DNA from 2 places in the Streptomyces sp. JLYT201 genome. Region 2 is predicted to be linked to the other one. Evidence: predicted binding sites of a transcription regulator. Region 2 holds the regulator's gene; the other holds the start of a gene.
The links. The regulator HrcA, encoded in region 2, represses chaperone genes, less so after heat shock. The targets are predictions, from matches to a motif close to TTNGCACTCNGNNNNNCNGAGTGCNAA.
Positions count from the first base shown of each region.

Region 1: the regulator HrcA is predicted to act here: its motif matches at 6,019-6,045, upstream of groES (co-chaperone GroES).

Region 1 is NZ_CM182551.1:4,123,403-4,133,917, forward strand. It holds gene AC5WAM_RS16585 (response regulator transcription factor) at 1-270, opposite strand, end outside; gene AC5WAM_RS16590 (WhiB family transcriptional regulator) at 649-975, shown strand; gene AC5WAM_RS16595 (LysR family transcriptional regulator) at 1,098-1,994, opposite strand; gene AC5WAM_RS16600 (MOSC domain-containing protein) at 2,074-2,742, shown strand; gene AC5WAM_RS16605 (SDR family NAD(P)-dependent oxidoreductase) at 2,823-3,596, shown strand; gene groL (chaperonin GroEL) at 3,806-5,434, opposite strand; gene groES (co-chaperone GroES) at 5,564-5,872, opposite strand; gene AC5WAM_RS16620 (polysaccharide deacetylase family protein) at 6,395-7,336, opposite strand; gene AC5WAM_RS16625 (class I SAM-dependent methyltransferase) at 7,427-8,632, shown strand; gene AC5WAM_RS16630 (hypothetical protein) at 8,649-8,903, opposite strand; gene tsaD (tRNA (adenosine(37)-N6)-threonylcarbamoyltransferase complex transferase subunit TsaD) at 8,900-10,015, opposite strand; gene rimI (ribosomal protein S18-alanine N-acetyltransferase) at 10,008-10,515, opposite strand, start outside.
Region 2 is NZ_CM182551.1:6,484,162-6,494,676, forward strand. It holds gene AC5WAM_RS27400 (HAMP domain-containing protein) at 1-2,145, opposite strand, end outside; gene AC5WAM_RS27405 (SpoIIE family protein phosphatase) at 2,688-4,628, shown strand; gene hemW (radical SAM family heme chaperone HemW) at 4,674-5,909, shown strand; gene AC5WAM_RS27415 (DUF3097 domain-containing protein) at 5,944-6,762, opposite strand; gene AC5WAM_RS27420 (MBL fold metallo-hydrolase) at 6,819-7,571, opposite strand; gene hrcA (heat-inducible transcriptional repressor HrcA) at 7,823-8,839, shown strand; gene dnaJ (molecular chaperone DnaJ) at 8,840-9,976, shown strand; gene AC5WAM_RS27435 (nitronate monooxygenase) at 10,159-10,515, shown strand, end outside.

The DNA of each region.
Region 1 (10,515 bases), 2.4 Mb from region 2:
GACCCCGTCCAGGTCCTCGGCGACGGTGAGCATGATGATGCGCGCCCCGGGGTCGGCGGAGAGCAGCCGCCGCACGGTCTCGACGCCGCCCAGTCCGGGCATGCGTACGTCCATCAGGATCAGGTCCGAGCGGTCGGCGCCCCAGCGGCGGAGGACTTCCTCGCCGTTGGCCGCTGTCGTCACGCGCTCCACGCCGGGCACGGTCGCGACCGCGCGGCGCAGCGCCTCTCGGGCGAGCGGGGAGTCGTCGCAGACGAGGACGGATGTCATGGCCGTCCTCCGCAGCTGATGCGCGTCACCTTGAGCCTCCAGGCTGGTACAAGTCGTCACCTGTGCGGTTGACGCTCTCGGACACCTGCCCGAGCGCTTGTTGTTTCAACCGCCTCCGCACTCTCAACGATGGTCACTCGAAAGAGTTACGGGTCGGACTGCCGCCTTCGGCACTCTACGTGAGGGCGCGGACACGGCACAGGCGGCATGAAACCGCACATACCCGGTTGAGGGCTATGCCCCATTTAGCGGCTTTTCTTCCCTTTTCCCGGTGTCTGTGGCTAGATTCGCAATGAGTCATATTTTCATCTCCTTAGACAGTAGATGTACGGTCATGGGCACCGTATCCGCGTCACGACGGCTACCAGGAGACACGCAATGGCAGATTTCTCCCGCCTCCCCGGACCGAACGCAGATCTGTGGGACTGGCAGCTCCTCGCGGCCTGCCGCGGGGTGGACAGCTCGCTCTTCTTCCACCCGGAGGGCGAGCGCGGCGCGGCACGGAGCGCGCGCGAGAACTCGGCCAAAGAGGTCTGCATGCGCTGCCCGGTGCGCGCGGAGTGCGCCGCACACGCGCTCGCCGTACGGGAGCCGTACGGCGTGTGGGGCGGCCTCACCGAGGACGAACGGGAAGAGCTGATGGGGCGCGCGCGCAACCGGCTGGTCGCGGCGTCGGCCGGGGGCGGAGGCGCCGCTTCCCCCTGACACCGTGCGGGCCCGGCACAGCGAAGGAACGTTTCCTCTCCCCCGTGCGCGGGCCGGGCGCAGGCTGAGCGCCCGGCGTGTCACCGGGCGCTCGGCGGCGCGCTCAGCGCTCGGTGGCACGCTCAGCGCTCGGCGGCGCGGGCCAGTCGGTCGAGGGTGGCCGCGACCGCCGGCACCTGGGCCAGGTCCGGCAGCGTGAGCGCGACGATCTCCCGGCGCACGGCGGGCTCCACCACCACCGCGCGGGCTCCCTTGGGACGCACCGACTCCAGGGCGAGCTCGGGCAGGACCGCGACGCCGAGGCCCGCGCCGACCAGGCCGATCACCGCCGGGTAGTCGTCGGTCGCGAAGTCGATGCGGGGCTCGAAGCCCGCGCCGCGGCAGACCTCGACGAGCTGGCGGCGGCAGCGCGGGCAGCCCGCGATCCACGACTCGTCGGCCAGCTCGCCGATGGTGACGGCGTCCGCCTTCGCCAGGCGGTGCCCCTCCGGGACCAGGCCGACGAGCCGGTCGGCGAGCAGGGGCCGTACGACGAGGTCGTCCCACTCCTCGGCGGCGCCCGCCCCCTCGTACCGGAAGGCGAGGGCCACGTCGCAGTCGCCCTCACGGAGCATCTCCACCGAGCGCGGCGGCTCGGCCTCCTCCAGGGAGACGCGGGTGCCGGGGTGGGCGGCGCGCAGGGCGGCGAGTGCGCCGGGGACGAGCGTGGAGGAGCCGCTGGGGAAGGAGACGAGCCGGACCCGGCCCGCGCGCAGGCCCGCGATCGCGGCGACCTCCTCCTCGGCCGCGGTCAGCCCGGCGAGGATGCCCGCGGCATGCCTGACCAGGGCCTCGCCCGCCTGCGTGAGGCGCATCTCGCGGCCCGTACGGATGAGCAGCGGGGTGCCCGTGGACGCCTCCAGGGCCTTCATCTGCTGGCTCACGGCGGGCTGGGTGCAGCCGAGCTCGCGGGCCGCGGCCGAGAAGGAGCCGGTGGCGGCCACGGCGCGCAGGACACGGAGATGACGGGCCTCGATCATGCATCGAGCATAAGCGACCCTTGGGAGGAACGCACAATATTGTGTAGCTGCTTTGAGCACGCTCCCTTAGCCTGACCGCATGAAGCTTCTCTCCGTGAATGTGGGCCGTCTGAAGTCCGTCCCGTACACCAGCGCCCCCAGCAGCCTCACCGGGATCGACAAACAGCCCGTGGACGAGCCCGTTCGGGTGACGGCGCCCGGCCCCAAGGGCACCGGCGGCAGCGGACTCGCGGGCGACTCGATCGGCGAACTGCGCCACCACGGCGGGAACGACCAGGCGGTGTACGCCTTCGCGCGCGAGGACCTCGACACCTGGGGGCGCCGGCTCGGCCGCGAGCTCCCCAACGGCGTGTTCGGCGAGAACCTCACCACGACCGGCGTCGACGTGAACGGCGCGCTGATCGGGGAGCGTTGGCGCGTCGGCGCGGACCTGCTCCTGGAGGTCACCTCGTCCCGCATCCCGTGCCGTACGTTCCAGGGCCACTTGGGTGAGCAGGCCTGGGTGCGGCGGTTCACCGAGGCGTTGCTGCCCGGCGCGTATCTGCGGGTGCTCGAACCGGGCGTGATCCAGGCGGGCGACACGGTCGAGATCGCGCACCGCCCTGACCACGACGTCACCGTCGCGCTGCAGTTCAGGGCGGTGACCTCGGAGCGCTCGCTGCTGCCGAGGCTGCTCGCGGCCGGGGACGCGCTGCACCCCGAGGCGACGGAGAAGGCCCTCAAGTACGTGGAGAAGCACGGCGGTTGACGCGCGCCGGGGCGCCCGCGCCGGCCCGGTGAGCGGGGCACGTGGCGCGGGGGCGCCCGTGGCCTCACTAGCCTTGGTCCATGACTACGGCTCTCATCACGGGTGCGACCTCGGGCATCGGTGCCGCCTTCGCACGGCGCCTGGCCACCGACGGCCACAACCTCGTCCTGGTGGCACGTGACACGAAGCGGCTGCGGGAGCAGGCGACCGAGTTGCACGACCGGCACGGGAACGAGGTGGAGGTACTGACGGCGGACCTCTCCACGGACGACGGGATCGCGGCCGTCGAACAGCGGCTCGCGAACCGGCGCGACCCGGTCGACCTGCTCGTCAACAACGCGGGCTTCGCCAACAAGGGCCGCTATCTGGAAGTCCCCATGGCCGACGAGCTGACGATGCTGAAGGTGCACTGCGAGGCGGTGCTCCGGCTGACGTCGGCGGCGGTCGAGGTGATGCGGGAGCGAGGGCGCGGGGGCGTGGTGAACGTGGCGTCGGTGGCCGCCTTCGTGCCGCGCGGCACCTACGGGGCGTCGAAGGCGTGGATCGCGCAGTTCACCCAGGGCGCGGCGCGGGACCTCGCCGGATCCGGGGTGCGGCTGATGGCCCTGTGCCCCGGCTTCGTGCGCACCGAGTTCCACGAGCGGGCGGGCATGGGCACGGACAACATCCCCAAGTGGCTCTGGCTGGACGTGGACAAGCTCGTCGCCACCGCCCTCACCGACCTGGCCCGCGGCAAGTCCCTCTCCGTGCCGGACCCCCGCTACAAGGCGATGATGGGCGTGGTGAAGGTGACGCCGCGCGCCCTGCTCGGCGGGGTGACGTCGAGGACCGGCCGCAAGTACGGGCCGCGGTAGCGGGCGCCTCCGAAGGGGCGCGGGGCTGTATACGTTTGCGGCTTCGCCGCGTGGGCGCGAGCAGCCACCGACACCCCGCGGCCGACGGGACGGCGCACCCCGGCAGACGCACAGCCGCACGGCAGGGCGGACAGCGCGAAGGCCCGGTATCCCGCGACGGGATACCGGGCCTTCGTCGGTCCTGGCCGACCGCTCGGCTCAGGTCATGCTCAGTGGGAGTGACCGTGGCCGTGGCCGTGACCGGCGTCGGCCTCTTCCTCGGCCGGCTTCTCGACGACCAGGGTCTCGGTCGTGAGCAGCAGGGAGGCGATGGAGGCCGCGTTCTCCAGGGCGGAGCGCGTGACCTTCACGGGGTCGATGACGCCGGCCTTGACCAGGTCGACGTACTCGCCGGTCGCGGCGTTGAAGCCCTGGCCCTTCTCCAGCTCCGCCACCTTGGTGGTGATGACGTAGCCCTCGAGGCCGGCGTTCTCGGCGATCCAGCGCAGCGGCTCGACGACGGCGCCACGGACGACGGCGACACCGGTGGCCTCGTCGCCCTCCTTGCCGAGGCCGCCCTCGAGCACCTTGGCGGCGTGGACGAGCGCGGAGCCACCACCGGAGACGATGCCCTCCTCGACCGCGGCGCGGGTCGCGGAGATGGCGTCCTCCAGACGGTGCTTCTTCTCCTTCAGCTCCACCTCGGTGGCGGCGCCGACCTTGATCACGCACACGCCGCCGGCCAGCTTCGCGAGGCGCTCCTGGAGCTTCTCGCGGTCCCAGTCGGAGTCGGTGGTCTCGATCTCGGCCTTGATCTGGGCGACGCGGGCCTCGACGTCACCGGCGTTGCCGCCGCCGTCGACGATGGTGGTGTCGTCCTTGGTGATCGTCACGCGGCGGGCGGTGCCGAGCACGTCGAGACCGACCTGGTCGAGCTTGAGGCCGACCTCTTCGGCGATGACGGTGCCGCCGGTGAGGGTGGCCATGTCGCCGAGCATCGCCTTGCGGCGGTCGCCGAAGCCGGGGGCCTTCACCGCGACGGCGTTGAAGGTGCCGCGGATCTTGTTCACGACGAGGGTGGAGAGGGCCTCGCCCTCGACGTCCTCGGCGATGATCAGGAGCGGCTTCGAGGAGCCGGCCTGGATGACCTTCTCCAGGAGCGGCAGCAGGTCCTGGATGGAGGCGATCTTGCCCTGGTGGATGAGGATGTACGGGTCCTCGAGGACGGCCTCCATGCGCTCCTGGTCCGTCACGAAGTACGGCGACAGGTAGCCCTTGTCGAAGGCCATGCCCTCGGTGAAGTCCAGCTCGAGACCGAAGGTGTTGGACTCCTCGACGGTGATGACACCGTCCTTGCCGACCTTGTCCATCGCCTCGGCGATGAGCTCGCCGACCTGCTGGTCCTGGGCGGAGAGCCCGGCCACGGCGGCGATGTCGGACTTGTCGTCGATCGGCCGCGCGGTGGCGAGCAGTTCGTCGGAGACGGCCTTGACGGCGGCGTCGATGCCCTTCTTCAGGGCGGCCGGGGAGGCACCGGCGGCAACGTTGCGCAGGCCTTCCTTGACCAGGGCCTGGGCGAGCACGGTGGCGGTGGTGGTGCCGTCGCCAGCGATGTCGTTGGTCTTGGTCGCCACCTCCTTCACCAGCTGGGCGCCGAGGTTCTCGTACGGGTCCTCGACCTCGACCTCACGGGCGATGGTGACGCCGTCGTTGGTGATGGTCGGGGCGCCGAACTTCTTGTCGATGACGACGTTGCGGCCGCGGGGGCCGATCGTCACCTTGACGGTGTCGGCAAGCTTGTTGACGCCGCGCTCAAGGGCGCGACGGGCGTCCTCGTCGAACTTCAGGATCTTCGCCATGGGAGCGATTCAGCCCTCTCGGAAACTCGGGTGAACGAACTGCGCCCCTCGCCGCCCGGCAATCAGCGGGGTGACCAGGGGCGCAGCGCGAAACAAATCTGCTGGGTGAAGCAGGTGACTAGCGCTCGATCACTTCTCGATGATCGCGAGCACGTCGCGGGCGGAGAGCACCAGGTACTCGTCGCCGTTGTACTTCACCTCGGTGCCGCCGTACTTGCTGTAGAGCACGACGTCGCCGACCTTCACGTCGAGCGGCAGGCGCTCGCCGTTCTCGAAGCGGCCCGGGCCCACGGCGAGGACGGCGCCCTCCTGGGGCTTCTCCTTCGCGGTGTCCGGAATAACCAGGCCAGAGGCCGTGGTCTGCTCGGCGTCGAGCGGCTGGACCACGATGCGGTCCTCGAGCGGCTTGATGGCAACCTTGGAGCTGGCGGTCGTCACGATCCGACCTCCCCCTTCGGAGATCTCGCGGGGTTAACTGATCTAGAGGTGGCGACCAGGTCGATCCGTCGTCGCGGGTGCCGGACCTGCCCGTCGCTTCTGGCACTCTCCAGGTGGGAGTGCCAGGCCCGAGACTAGGACGGCGATTAGCACTCGGTCAAGCGGAGTGCCAATCGACTGCCGCCGGCTTGGCAGGTTTCCCCCTCTTCGAGGGGCGGGCGAGGGGCTAGCGCGGGGCTCCGGGCGGGGCCTCCTTCGGGCAACGTTTCGCGTGCGGGGTGGGTTCCGCGCGGGGCGCGGGGGCGCTGGGGCTCCGCCCGGAGGGGGGCCTCTCCGCCTGGGGCCCTGCCAACGGCTGCTCGGCACCGGGGGCCGTGCCCCGTTCCGCCGTGCGGAACGATTGCCCACAGCGAGGAGACATGCGTTCGGCCGCTTTTCGACCCAGGCGTTCGATCGGGTCCACCGACTGGGCGCAGCCCGTCAGCAGGAGGAGCAGGAGGGTCACCGCGGTGGCGGCGCGCCTCACAGGTAGTCCTCCAGGCGGGCCACCGCGTACCCCCTGTCGGTGACCGTCTTCAGGACCGTGCGGACCATGTCGGGCATCGTGCCCTTCCAGTCCTCGCGGCCCCGGAAGTGCGTGAGGATGATGTCGCCGGGGTGCAGGTCCTTGTCCCATTCGCGCCACTCCATGTGGTCGGCGAAGCCCTCGGACGCCCACAGCGGCACCGCCTTGACGCCGCAGGACTTGGCGGCGCGCAGGGTGTCGCGGTTGTAGTTGCCGTACGGCGGCCGGAAGAGCTCGGGGCGCTTGCCGTACCGCCGCTCGATGACGTCCTGCATGCCGCAGATCTCGTGCCGCTGGGCCTCGTACGACAGGCCGGGCAGATAGCGGTGGTTGAGGGTGTGGTTGTTCAGCGCGACGCCGTGGTCCCGCATCCGCTTGAAGTAGCCGTAGTCCTCCTTGACCAGGTAGTCGCTGAGGAACGCGGTGTACGGGATCTTCAGGTCGCTCATCATCCGCAGGAAGGCCGGATCCTTCTCGGCGCCGTCGTCGACGGTCAGGAAGACGACCTTGTCCTTGGTCGGCACCGTGGTGAACACCGGCGGCAGCTCCGCCTGCCCCCGCACCTCGAAGCCCTTGCGCGTGGCGGGACGCGCCTTGGCGGCGGGCGCGGCGGGCGCCGTGAGCGGGACCTCGGCGAGCCCCCAGCGCTTCGCGGCGGCGGCCCGCGCGGCCTGGCTCGCGCGCAGCCGCTGGGCGTACTCGCGCAGGGCCTGGGCGGGCGGGGCGAGGCGCGGCTGCTGGCCGTGGGCGGCGGGCGCCCCGTGCTCGCGCCCCGCACCGGCGTCCGGGTCCGACACGCAGCCGGAGGCGACCGCGCCGACGCCGAGCGCGGCAAGGACGAGCAGCGCCCGGCCCCTCACCGTTCGTACCCATTCTCCATTTTGTCGTACTAGTCGCATGGCGCCGGATCCTCGCAGTTCAGAGCCCTGCCAAGGGCTCGACACCGCCGCCGGACGCGCACCTTCCACCGACTGGCCCACAATGGGCCGGTGAACGCTCCGCACGATCCGCAGCCCTCCACGACGGCCTTCGCCGCGCTCCTCACCGCCGAGGGCACCGCCCTCCTCGACGCCGTACGGGATGTCGAACCGGCCGCGGAGCTCGCAGTCGCGACCCGGCTGCGCCGCGACCACCCCGCCGACCTGGTCTCGGCGGCGCTCGCCCAGGCGCGGCTGCGACAGCGGGCGGTGGCGAAGTTCGGCGCCGGGGACGCCGCGCGGATGTTCTTCACGCCGAACGGCGTCGAGCAGTCCACGCGCACGTCCGTCGCGACGTACCGGGCGGAGCGGTTCAAGGAGCTCGGTGTGCGGCGGATCGCCGATCTGTGCGGCGGCATCGGCGGCGACGCGCTCGCGCTCGCGCGCGCCGGGATCGAGGTCCTCGCCGTCGACCGCGACCCGCTGACCTGCGCGGTCGCCCGTGCGAACGCCGCCGCCCTCGGCCTGGAGGACCTCATCGAGGTCCGCGAGGCGGATGTCACGGAGGTGGACACGGCCGGGTACGACGCGGTCTTCGTGGACCCCGCGCGGCGCGGCGGGCGCGGCCGGATCTTTGACCCTGAGGCGTACTCGCCCCCGCTGTCCTGGGCGGTGGCGGCCGCGCGGAAGGCCCCGCGCGCGGCCCTGAAGATCGCCCCCGGCATCCCGCACGAGGCGGTGCCCGAGGAGGCGGAGGCCGAGTGGATCTCGGACGGCGGGGACGTGAAGGAGGCGGTGCTGTGGTTCGGCACGGACGCGCCCGGCTCGCACCGGGCGACCCTCCTGCCCTCACGCGCCACTTTGTGCGCGGGGCGCGCGACCATGCTTCCGGACCCGGATGTGCGCCCCGTCGGCCGCTATCTGTACGAGCCGGACGGCGCCGTCATCCGCGCCCACCTCGTCGCGGAGGTCGCCGCGCGGGTCGAGGGCGGGCTCGTCGACGAGACGATCGCCTACGTCACCTCCGACGTGGCCCGTACGACGCCGTACGCCAGCGCGTACGAGATCACGGATCAGCTGCCGTTCAACGTGAAGAAGCTCAAAGCGCTGCTGCGGGAGCGTGAAGTCGGCGTGCTCACGGTCAAGAAGCGGGGCTCGGCCGTGGAGCCGGAGGAGCTCCGCCGCAAGGTGAAGCCCCGGGGCCCCCGCTCCGCCACGGTCTTCCTCACCCGGGTCGCGGGCGCGCCCACCATGCTCGTGGGGCACCCGGCCCCCTGACCCCGCCCAGGGGCCGCTAGGAGTCGACGGGCTCGAAGCGCCAGCGGTGCGGCGGGCGGGCCACCAGGTCCCCGGGCGGCGCGGGCAGCTCCGGCAGCTCGGCGTCGTACGCGGCGTCCCACCAGGTGATGACGAGGACGCGGTCCTGGGGCGCGCGGAAGGTCTCCCGGCGCACCGGCGCGACCGCCAGGTCCTGGGCGCGCGCCCAGGCGAGCAGCTCGGGCCCGCGCCCCTCGGCGGCGCGGGCCTCCCACATCAGCGCGACGCTCATGAGTAGAGGTTGTCCTTGCTGACCTCGTGCACGTGGTCGTGATCGTGGGTGTGGGCGTGCGCGCCCGGCACGTGCGGCTCGGTCACCGGCAGGGAGGAGTCCGCCGAGAGCCCGAGGTCGGACGGCTGCCTGCCCCGTGCCACCATCTCCGCGCCGAGCGCGGCGACCATCGCGCCGTTGTCCGTGCACAGCTTGGGCCGCGGCACCCGCAGCCGGATGCCCGCGCGCTCGCACCGCTCTTCGGCGAGCGCCCGCAGCCGGGTGTTGGCCGCCACGCCGCCGCCGATCATGAGGTGGTCGACGCCCTCGTCCTTGCAGGCCCTGACGGCCTTGCGGGTGAGCACGTCGACGACCGCCTCCTGGAAGGACGCGGACACGTCCCGCACCGGCACGTCCTCGCCCGCGGCCCGCTTGGCCTCGATCCAGCGCGCCACGGCCGTCTTCAGGCCGGAGAAGGAGAAGTCGTACGCGGGGTCGCGCGGGCCGGTCAGACCGCGCGGGAAGGCGATCGCCTCGGGGTCGCCCTCGCGGGCGTACCGGTCGATGACGGGGCCGCCGGGGAAGCCGAGGTTCAGCACCCGCGCGATCTTGTCGAAGGCCTCGCCCGCCGCGTCGTCGATGGTGGCGCCGAGGGGCCGGACGTCGGAGGTGATGTCCGTGGACAGCAGCAGCGAGGAGTGCCCGCCGGACACGAGGAGCGCCATCGTCGGCTCGGGCAGCGCGCCGTGCTCCAGCTGGTCCACGCAGATGTGCGAGGCCAGGTGGTTCACGCCGTACAGCGGCTTGCCGAGCGCGTACGCGTACGCCTTCGCGGCCGAGACGCCGACGAGCAGCGCGCCCGCGAGGCCGGGCCCCGCGGTGACGGCGATCCCGTCGAGGTCGGAGGCGGCGACGCCAGCGTCCTTCAGGGCGCGCTGGATCGTCGGGACCATCGCCTCCAGGTGCGCGCGCGAGGCGACCTCGGGCACGACGCCGCCGAAGCGCGCGTGCTCGTCGACGCTGGAGGCGACGGCGTCGGCGAGCAGCGTGGTGCCGCGCACGATGCCGACGCCGGTCTCGTCGCAGGAGGTCTCGATGCCGAGGACGAGGGGCTCGTCGCGGAGGTCAGCCATGGATCTCGGTTCCTTGTACGCCGTTCACGGGGCCGTCGGCCCGGCCGTTCGGGGAGGGGTGCGGGGTCTGCGGCAGGGCGGAGGGGTCCGAGAGGCGCATCACCAGCGCGTCCACGTTCCCCGGCTGGTAGTAGCCGCGGCGGAAGCCGATCGGCTCGAACCCGAAGCGCTCGTACAGCTTCTGCGCCCGGGTGTTGTCCACGCGCACCTCGAGCATCACCTCGGTGGCCTCGAAGGCGGTCGCGTGCCGCAGGAGTTCGGTGAGCAGCCGCGCGCCGAGCCCGGTGCCCCACTGGTCCCGGGCCACGGCGATGGTCTGCACGTCGGCGGCCAGCGCGTCGCCGCCGTCGGAGTCGGTGCCCGCCACCGCGAGCCCGCCGTAGCCGACCAGGCGCGCGCCGTCGTACGCCACCAGATAGCGGCGCGTCGAGCCCGGTCCGCGCGCGTGCGCGAGCTCGGACCAGAACATGCCGCGCGACCAGGCGTCCTCCGGGAAGAGC
Region 2 (10,515 bases):
GTCGGCGACCTCCATCAGGTCGCGGTGGCCCTGCATCAGGCCCGCGAGGCGGGCGAGGTTGGACTCCAGCCAGTCCTTGGCGCGGGTGGTCTCACGCAGGTTGGACACCATCAGATTGATGTTGTCCTTCAGCTCGGCGACCTCGCCCCTGGGCTCGACGGTGATGGAGCGGGACATGTCGCCCTGCGCCACCGCGGACGCGACCTCGGCGATGGCGCGGACCTGCGTGGTCAGGTTGAGCGCCAGCTCGTTCACGTTCGTGGTCAGGCGCTTCCAGGTGCCGTAGACGCCCTCGACGCGGGCCTGGCCGCCGAGCTGGCCCTCGGAGCCGACCTCGCGGGCGACGCGTGTCACCTCGGACGAGAAGGACGACAGGGTGTCCACCATCGTGTTGATGGTGGTCTTCAGCTCCAGGATCTCGCCGCGCGCGTCCACGTCGATCTTCTTCGACAGGTCACCCTGGGCGACGGCGGTCGCGACCTGGGCGATGTTGCGCACCTGGCCCGTCAGGTTGTCCGCCATGTAGTTGACGTTGTCGGTGAGGTCCTTCCACACGCCGGACACGCCGAGGACCTGGGCGCGGCCGCCGAGGCGGCCGTCGGTGCCGACCTCGCGGGCCACGCGTGTCACCTCGGCGGCGAAGGCGCGCAGCTGCTCCACCATCGTGTTGACGGTGTCCTTGAGCTCCAGGATCTCGCCGCGCGCCGTCACCGTGATCATCTTGGACAGGTCGCCGTTGGCGACGGCCGTGGTGACCTGGGCGATGTTGCGGACCTGGGAGGTGAGGTTCGACGCCATGAAGTTGACGTTGTCGGTCAGTTCCTCCCAGACGCCGCTGACGCCGCGCACCTGCGCCTGACCGCCGAGGTTGCCCTCGGTGCCGACCTCGCGGGCCACGCGCGTGACCTCGTCGGCGAAGGCGGACAGCTGGTCGACCATCGTGTTGATCGTCGACTTCAGCTCCAGGATCTCGCCCTTGGCCTCGACGGTGATCTTCTTCGACAGGTCGCCCTGGGCGACGGCGGTCGACACCAGGGCGATGTTGCGCACCTGCGAAGTGAGGTTGTCCGCCATGAAGTTGACGTTGTCGGTGAGGTCCTTCCACACGCCCGACACGCCGCGTACGTGGGCGCGGCCGCCGAGGTTGCCCTCGGTGCCGACCTCGCGGGCGACCCGGGTGACCTCGTCGGCGAAGGCGGAGAGCTGGTCGACCATCGTGTTGACGGTGTCCTTGAGCTCCAGGATCTCGCCGCGCGCGTCCACGGTGATCTTCTGGCTCAGGTCGCCGTTGGCGACGGCCGTGGTGACCTGGGCGATGTTGCGGACCTGTGAGGTGAGGTTCGACGCCATGAAGTTGACGTTGTCGGTGAGGTCCTTCCACACCCCCGACACGCCGCGCGCCTGGGCGCGGCCGCCGAGCCTGCCCTCGGTGCCGACCTCGCGGGCCACGCGCGTGACCTCGGCGGCGAACGCCGACAACTGCTCCACCATGGTGTTCACGGTGAGCTTCAGTTCGAGGAGCTCACCGGTGGCCTCGACCGTGACCGTGCGGGTGAGGTCGCCCTGCGCCACGGCCGTGGTGACGAGCGCGATGTCGCGGACCTGCGCGGTCAGACGCGAGGCCATCGTGTTCACGGCCTCCGTCACGTCGCGCCAGCTGCCCGAAAGGCCCCGGACCTTGGCGCGGCCGCCGAGCCTGCCCTCGGTGCCCACCTCCCGGGCGACGCGCGTGACTTCCCCCGTGAAGAGGGACAGCTGGTCGACCATCGTGTTGACGGCGCGCCCCAGCCGGCGCAGATCGCCGCGCAGCTCGCGCGAGCCGTCGTGCAGGTCGACGCGCTGGGTGAGGTCGCCGCCCGCGACGGCGTTCAGGACCCGGGTGGCGTTCGTGGCGGGCGCGACCAGGGACTCCAGGAGGGAGTTCACCTCGATGATCCGGGTGGCCCAGCTGCCCTGGCCCGGGCTGGCCGTGAACCGCTCGTCGAGCCGCCCGTGGCGCACCATCTCCCTGCGCACCCGGATGAGCTCGCCGTCGAAGTGCGTGGAGCGGTCCACGAGTTCGTTGAAGACCGTGATCAGCTCGGACGTCAGGCCCGAGCCGCTCAGCGGCGCCTTGGTGAAGTTCCCGTCGCGGGCGGCCCGCATGGCGGCGAGCAGGGCCCGCAGACTCGCGGTCTCGGCCTCGGACATCCCCGGGGACGGGGCGCCGATGGCGGGCAGTGCCTCCGCGCCCGGGGGCTCGGCGGGCGCGGGCAGCTTGGCGCGCGCGGTGGGGGAGCGGCGGGCGGCGGAGGCGCGCGACACCTTCCCCGGTTCCTTGCTCCCGGGGGCGGCAGGTGGTCGGGTGGGCGGAGTCGGCGGGGGAGTACCGGCGGCTGGGGGCGGCGTCTGGCCAGGCGATGCCATGGGAAAGTCCGAGGTCACTGTGGAGTGGGGGAGCGGAAGGGGGCCGGGTGCCTCTGCGGAGGCGGAGGCGGAGGCGGGTGCCGGGGTCCGGGCGGATGCCGGCGTGTCTGCCGATGCCGAAATCTGACCGTGTCCGGGCGCGGGCTTAGCACTGTTCTCACTCATGATGGCCCACTTCGGTAACTCGGTGCTTATGGGCCCAGTCAGTCTGTCACTCTGTCCGTGTCGCCTGAGGCGTAACGTCCGAACTGCTCAGGAGCCGCACTGTGGGGGCCATTCCGATGCCACGGGAGACCGCTGTCCGCGCCTCCGTCGAGCCCGCTGCACGCCCAGGGCCATCGACGGTAGTGCGCACGTCCCTGCCTGGAAACCCGCTTGCGCCCTCCGCCGCGCGCCGGTTCGTCCGCGCGGCGCTCGCCGACTGGGTGGAGCTCGCGGTGCCCGCCGCCGCCCGGATCAGCGACCGGCTCGTGGACGACGCGGTGCTCCTGGTCAGCGAGTTGGTGACGAACGCGGTGGTGCACGCGGGCACGTCCGTCGAACTGCTGTGCCGCCTGGACGAGGTGACGCCCGGCGAAGGCCCCTACGACGGCCTCGACTACGACGGCCTCGACGCCCTGGTCGTGGAGGTCTCCGACCACCACCCGGCGCGCGCCGTGCGCAGCGAGCCGCGCTCCCCCCACCCCGGCACGCCCGAGTACGGCCGCGGCCTGCAACTCGTCGCCACCCTCGCCGAGTCCTGGGGCATCACCTACCGCTCGGGCACCAAGACGGTCTGGGCGCGCCTCCCCGTGGACCACGAGCGGATGCTCGCCGACCTCCCCGACTTCGAGGCGTACGCCGGTGAGACGGCGCTCCAGCGCGGGCTCCGCTCCGCCGAGATCCTCGCCCCGGCGCCCAAGCGGGTCGCGCACGACACGGAGTGGATCAACCGGGGCGCGCTCACGTTCCTCGCCGAGGCCTCCGACATGCTCGCGGGCCAGTTCGACGAGAACCTGGTCGCGGCCCTCGCCGGACAGCTCCTCGTGCCCCGGCTCGCGGACTGGTGCGCGGTCTGGCTCGACGACGAGGCCGACAGCGCCGGGCGCGCGGCGGGCGCCCGCGCCCCCGGCACCCACCTCGTGCGCGTCTGGCACACCAGTGAACAGCGGATAGAAGAGCTGCGCCGCGTCCTGGAGAAGGAGCCGCCGAGCCTCGCCGGCACGGCGGGCCCCGGCGCGGTGCCCGTGTCCTGGCCGGGCGACGCCTTCGGCAGCGACTCCACCGGCGCCGCCGTCGCCTACCGCCTGGTGGCGGGCGGCCGGAGCCTCGGCGCCCTGGTCATCGGCCGGGCCGGCCTGCCGCGCTTCCCCGACGAGGTCACCGGCCTCGTCGAGGACTTCAGCCGCCGCGTGGCCCTCGCCATCAGCGCCGCCCGCCGCTACCAGCGCCAGGCCACCATCAGCCGGGTCCTCCAGCGCGGACTGCTGCCGAGCACCGTCGCGGAGATCCCCGGCGTGCAGAGCGGCGTCGTGTACGAGCCGCGCGAGCAGGGCGGGCCCGGCGGCGACTTCTACGACGTGTTCCCCGCGGGCGACGGCCGCTGGTGCTTCGCCCTCGGCGACGTCCAGGGCAAGGGCCCCGAGGCCGCCGTCGTCATCGGCCTGGCCCGCCCCTGGCTGCGGCTGCTCGCCCGCGAGGGCTACCAGGTCGCCGAGGTCCTCGACCGCCTCAACCAGCTCCTCCTCGACGACGCCACCGAGGCCGCGGACGCGGCGGCCGCCGTCGTGGCCGTCGCGGGCGGCCAGGGCGTGTCGCCCGAGGGCGCCACCGCGCGCTTCCTGTCCCTCCTGTACGGCGAGCTCGTGCCGTACGACGGCGGGGTGCGCTGCACGGTGGCGTGCGCCGGGCACCCGCTGCCGCTGCTCCTGGGCGCCGACGGCCGGGTGCGGCCCGCCACCGGGCCGCAGATGCTCCTCGGGGTGGTCGACGACGAGACGTACACGAGCGAGACCTTCGACCTGCTCCCCGGCGACACGCTGCTGTGCGTCACGGACGGCGTCACCGAGCGCCGCGGCGGCGGGCGCCTCTTCGACGACGGCGACGGGCTCGCCACGGCCCTCGCCGACTGCGCGGGGCTCGACGCGGAGCTGGTGGCGGAGCGGATCCGCCGCCTCGTCCACGAGTTCTCGACGCGGCCGCCCGACGACGACCTGGCGCTCCTGGTGCTCCAGGCCCGCTGACCCCGGGCCGGTGGGGACGGAGGGGACCCGCGGACCGGGCCCATAATGGAAGGTATGCCTTCCGCCCTGCCCGATGGAGAACCCGTGCCCCAGGACGGGACGCTCCCCCCGTCCGCCCTGGGCGGAACGGCCCCACTCGGCTTCTACCTGCACGTTCCGTACTGCGCCACGCGCTGCGGCTACTGCGACTTCAACACCTACACCGCCCCCGAGCTGCGCGGCACCGGCGGCGTCCTCGCCTCCCGGGACAACTACGCCGAGACCCTCGTCGACGAGGTCCGCCTGGCCCGCAAGGTCCTCGGCGACGACCCGCGCCCGGTCCGCACGGTCTTCGTCGGCGGCGGCACGCCCACGCTCCTCGCCGCCGACGACCTCGTCACGATGCTGAGCGCGATCCGCGACGAGTTCGGCATCGCCGACGACGCGGAGATCACCACCGAGGCGAACCCGGAGTCGGTCGACCCCGCGTATCTGAGCACCCTGCGCGAGGGCGGCTTCAACCGCGTCTCCTTCGGCATGCAGAGCGCCAAGCAGCACGTCCTGAAGATCCTCGACCGCACGCACACCCCCGGGCGGCCCGAGGCCTGCGTCGCCGAGGCGCGCGCGGCGGGCTTCGAGCACGTCAACCTCGACCTGATCTACGGCACCCCCGGCGAGAGCGACGACGACTGGCGGGCCTCCCTCGACGCCGCGATCGGCGCCGGGCCCGACCACGTGTCCGCGTACGCGCTGATCGTGGAGGAGGGCACGCAGCTGGCCCGCCGCATCCGGCGCGGCGAGGTCCCCATGACGGACGACGACGTGCACGCCGACCGCTATCTGATCGCCGAGGAGGCCCTGTCGGCCGCCGGGTTCCAGTGGTACGAGGTGTCCAACTGGGCCACCTCGGAGGCGGGCCGCTGTCTGCACAACGAGCTGTACTGGCGGGGCGCCGACTGGTGGGGCGCGGGCCCCGGCGCGCACAGCCACGTCGGGGGCGTGCGCTGGTGGAACGTGAAGCACCCCGGAGCGTACGCGGCGGCCCTCGCGGAAGGGCGTTCGCCGGGGGCCGGGCGTGAGCTCCTCGCGGACGAGGACCGCCGGGTGGAGCGGATCCTCCTCGAACTGCGGCTCCGGGACGGCTGCCCGCTGTCGCTCCTGAAGGAAGCGGGCCTGGCCGCCTCGCGCCGCGCCCTGACGGACGGCCTCCTGGCCCCCGAGCCCTACGAGCGGGGGCGGGCGGTGCTGACCCTGCGCGGCCGCCTCCTGGCCGACGCGGTGGTGCGGGACCTGGTCGACTGAGGCCGTCCCCGGGTTGCCTGAGGCCGCCCCGGGGCTACGGGGCCGTCACGAAATCGATCAGCTCCTCGACGCGGCCCAGGAGCTGGGGCTCCAGGTCCTTGTAGCTGCGCACCGAGCCCAGGATCCGCTGCCACGCGGCCCCGGTGTTCTCCGGCCAGCCGAGGGCCCGGCACACCCCGGTCTTCCAGTCCTGGCCGCGCGGCACGCGGGGCCAGGACGCGATGCCCAGGGACGAGGGCTTCACCGCCTCCCAGACGTCGATGTACGGGTGGCCGACCACCAGCGCGTGCGGGCTGGAGACCCCGGCCGCGATCCGGGACTCCTTGGAGCCGGGCACGAGGTGGTCCACGAGGACGCCGAGGCGCGCGTCGGGGCCCGGCGCGAATTCCGCGACGATCGCCGGAAGGTCGTCGATGCCCTCCAGGTACTCGACGACGACGCCCTCGATGCGCAGGTCGTCGCCCCACACCTTCTCGACGAGCTCCGCGTCGTGACGCCCCTCCACATAGATGCGCCCGGCGCGCGCCACCCGGGCCCGCGCCCCGGGAACGGCGATCGAGCCGGACGCCGTGCGCGCGGGCCGGGCGGCCGCCGCCGCGGCCTTCGGGCGGACGAGCGTGACGGTCTTGCCCTCCAGGAGGAAGCCGCGCGGCACCATCGGGAACACCCGGTGCTTGCCGAAGCGGTCCTCAAGGGTCACCGTCGGGCCCTCGGCGGTCTTCTCGCAGCGGATCACCGCGCCGCAGAAGCCGGTCCGGACCTCCTCCACCACCAGGTCGACGTCGGCGGGGACTTCGGGAACGGGGGCCGACCTCTTCCACGGCGGGGTGAGGTCCGGGTTGTAGCTGCGCATTCGACAGACGTTATGACATCGCGTGACGTCCCGTCACGGGGACGTGCCCGCGCCGCTCAGCGCACCCCGAACCGCGCCGCCAGCTCCTTGCGTTGGGCCCGTACGAAGGCCGCGTCGACGACCGCCCCGTGCCCCGGCACGTACCGCGCGTCCGGGCCGCCCAGGTCGAGCAGCCGGTCGAGCGCGGCGGGCCACCGCCCGGGGACCGCGTCGGGACCGGCCTGGGGCTCGCCCGACTCCTCCACGAGGTCGCCGCAGAAGACGACCTCGGGCTCTCCGGGCGCGCCGGGCACCAGGACGGCCAGGTCGTGGCCGGTGTGGCCGGGGCCGACGTTCGCGAGGAGGACCTGGACGCCGCCCAGGTCGAGGGTCCACTCGCCGCTCACCAGGTGGCGCGGAAGGACCAGCAGGTCGGTGGCCTCGGCGGCGGCGCGGGCGTCCAGGCCCTGGGAGACGGCGTCCGTGCGCAGGCCCTCGCGGTCCCGGTCGAGCACCGCGTCGACGCCGACCGCGCCGAACACCTCGACCCCGGCGAACGCCGCGGCGCCGAGCACGTGGTCGAAGTGCGGGTGCGTCAGCGCGAGATGGGTCACACGGCGGCCGCCGCCGAGCAGCCGCCGGGCCTCGGCGCGCAGCCACGCGCCCTCCCGCAGGCTGGACCCGGCCTCGATCATCAGGGCGGCCTCGTCGCCGACGACCAGGCCGACCGTGCAGTCCCACACGGGGAGCCGGTACCGCCCCACCCGTGCGGCGAGTCGCTCCCAGCCCGCCTCCCGCCAGTCAGGGGCCGGTGTCACGCTTACGTCCATACGGTGACGCTAGCGCCACCGCCGTGCCCCGGCAGCCGGTGCCCCCGTGCCGCCGGGGCCGCCGCACGGGGCGCGAGCGGGCCGGTGGCACGGGCCACACGTGGGCATGACTAAAGGAGTCGGCCCTTGCCGGGGCTGTACCCGGCGGCCGTACACTGACTCGATGAAGGTTGGCACTCGCGCGTGGTGAGTGCCAGGGTGGGGCCGCCGCGGGGGCCACGGACGAGGGACGACAGGTGGAGGTGTGCGCGATGCTCAGTGAACGCAGGCTTGAGGTGCTGCGCGCCATCGTCCATGACTACGTGGGCACCCAGGAGCCGGTCGGCTCCAAGGCGCTCACCGAGCGTCATCACCTGGGCGTCTCCCCGGCCACGGTCCGTAACGACATGGCGGCGCTGGAGGAGGAGGGGTTCATCGCCCAGCCGCACACCAGCGCCGGGCGCATCCCCACCGACAAGGGCTACCGGCTGTTCGTGGACAAGCTGGCGGGCGTCAAGCCGCTGAGCTCCCCCGAGCGCCGCGCGATCCAGCACTTCCTGGACGGCGCCGTCGACCTGGACGACGTCGTGGGCCGTACGGTGCGGCTGCTCGCGCAGCTGACCCGGCAGGTCGCCGTGGTGCAGTACCCGTCCCTGACGCGGTCGACGGTGCGCCACGTGGAACTGCTCTCGCTCGCCCCGGCCCGGCTCATGCTCGTCCTGATCACGGACACGGGGCGGGTCGAGCAGCGCCTGATCGACTGCCCGGCGCCGTTCGGTGAAACGTCACTCGCGGACCTGCGGGCGCGGCTCAACAGCCGGGTCGCGGGCCGCCGGTTCTCGGACGTGCCGCAGCTCGTCCAGGACCTGTCCGAGTCCTTCGACAAGGAGGACCAGGCCACGGTGGCGACGGTCCTGTCCACCCTCCTCGAAACCCTGGTCGAGGAGAACGAGGAGCGGATGATGATCGGCGGCACCGCCAATCTGACCCGCTTCGGACATGACTTCCCTCTCACGATCCGGCCGGTCCTCGAGGCCCTGGAGGAACAGGTCGTCCTCCTCAAGTTGCTTGGTGAGGCTACGGATTCGGGCATGACCGTGAAGATCGGTCACGAGAACGCCCACGAGGGACTCAGCTCCACGTCCGTGGTCTCCGTCGGCTACGGTTCGGGAGGCGAGGCAGTGGCCAAGCTAGGCGTGGTCGGACCGACCCGCATGGACTATCCGGGAACGATGGGAGCAGTACGCGCAGTGGCACGTTACGTCGGACAGATCCTGGCGGAGTCGTAAGTGGCCACGGACTACTACGCCGTGCTCGGCGTGCGCCGCGACGCGTCCCAGGACGAGATCAAGAAGGCCTTCCGGCGGCTCGCGCGCGAGCTGCACCCGGACGTCAATCCCGATCCCAAGACGCAAGAGCGCTTCAAAGAGATCAACGCCGCCTACGAGGTCCTCTCGGACCCGCAGAAGAAGCAGGTCTACGACCTCGGCGGCGACCCGCTGTCCCAGTCGGGCGGCGCGGGCGCGGGCGGTTTCGGAGCCGGTGGCTTCGGCAACTTCTCGGACATCATGGACGCGTTCTTCGGTACGGCGTCGCAGCGCGGGCCGCGCTCGCGCACCCGACGCGGCCAGGACGCCATGATCCGTCTGGAGATCGACCTCGACGAGGCGGCCTTCGGCACGACCAAGGACATCCAGGTCGACACGGCCGTCGTCTGTACGACGTGCTCCGGCGAGGGCGCCGCGCCCGGCACCTCCGCGCAGACCTGTGACATGTGCCGCGGCCGCGGCGAGGTGTCCCAGGTCACGCGGTCCTTCCTCGGCCAGGTCATGACCTCGCGGCCCTGCCCCCAGTGCCAGGGCTTCGGCACCGTGGTGCCCACGCCGTGCCCCGAGTGCGCGGGCGACGGCCGGATCCGCTCGCGGCGCACCCTCACGGTCAAGATCCCCGCGGGTGTCGACAACGGCACGCGGATCCAGCTCGCGGGCGAGGGCGAGGTCGGCCCGGGCGGTGGCCCGGCGGGCGACCTCTACGTGGAGATCCACGAGCTGCCCCACGCGGTCTTCCAGCGGCGCGGCGACGACCTGCACTGCACCGTCACCATCCCGATGACGGCGGCGGCGCTCGGCACGAAGGTCCCGCTGGAGACGCTCGACGGCGTCGAGGAGGTCGACATCCGGCCCGGCACGCAGTCCGGGCAGTCGATCCCGCTGCACGGGCGCGGCGTCACGCACCTGCGGGGCGGCGGCCGCGGCGATCTGATCGTGCACGTGGAGGTGCTCACGCCCACGAAGCTCGACGCCGAGCAGGAGCGGCTGCTGCGGGAGCTGGCGAAGCTGCGGGGCGAGGAGCGGCCCACGGGGCAGTTCCAGCCGGGGCAGCAGGGGCTGTTCTCGCGCCTGAAGGACGCGTTCAACGGGCGTTAGCGCCTGGACGGTGGGCCCGGCTCCCGGTTGCTCGGCACCCGGGTGCTGTGCCCACCCCTCCCCGGGGCCGTGGCGGGCGCAGCCGCGCGGTGTGGGCGGGCGGGTGGGAGAAATCCCGCAGCGGTAGCGGTGGGGACGCACCCCGCACGAGGCGCCCCCGCCAGACGTGGCACGATGCGCGTATGGTCTCCCCTCTCCACGCTCTCTGTCGTCATCCGATCGTGCAGGCCCCGATGGCGGGCGGGGGCTCGACTCCGCAGCTCGTGGCGGCCGTGTCCGAGGCCGGGGGGCTCGGCTCGCTCGCGGCCGGGTACAAGACCGCCGACGGCATGTACCAGGAGATAAAGCAGGTCAGGGGCCTGACGGCGCGCCCGTTCGGGGTGAACCTCTTCATGCCGCAGCCCGCCTGCGCGGACCCGGCGGCCGTCGAGGTGTACCGCAACCAGCTCGCCGGAGAGGCCACCTGGTACGAGACGGAGCTCGGCGACACCGACGTCAAGCTCGACGACGGCTACGAGGCGAAGCTGGCGATCCTCCGC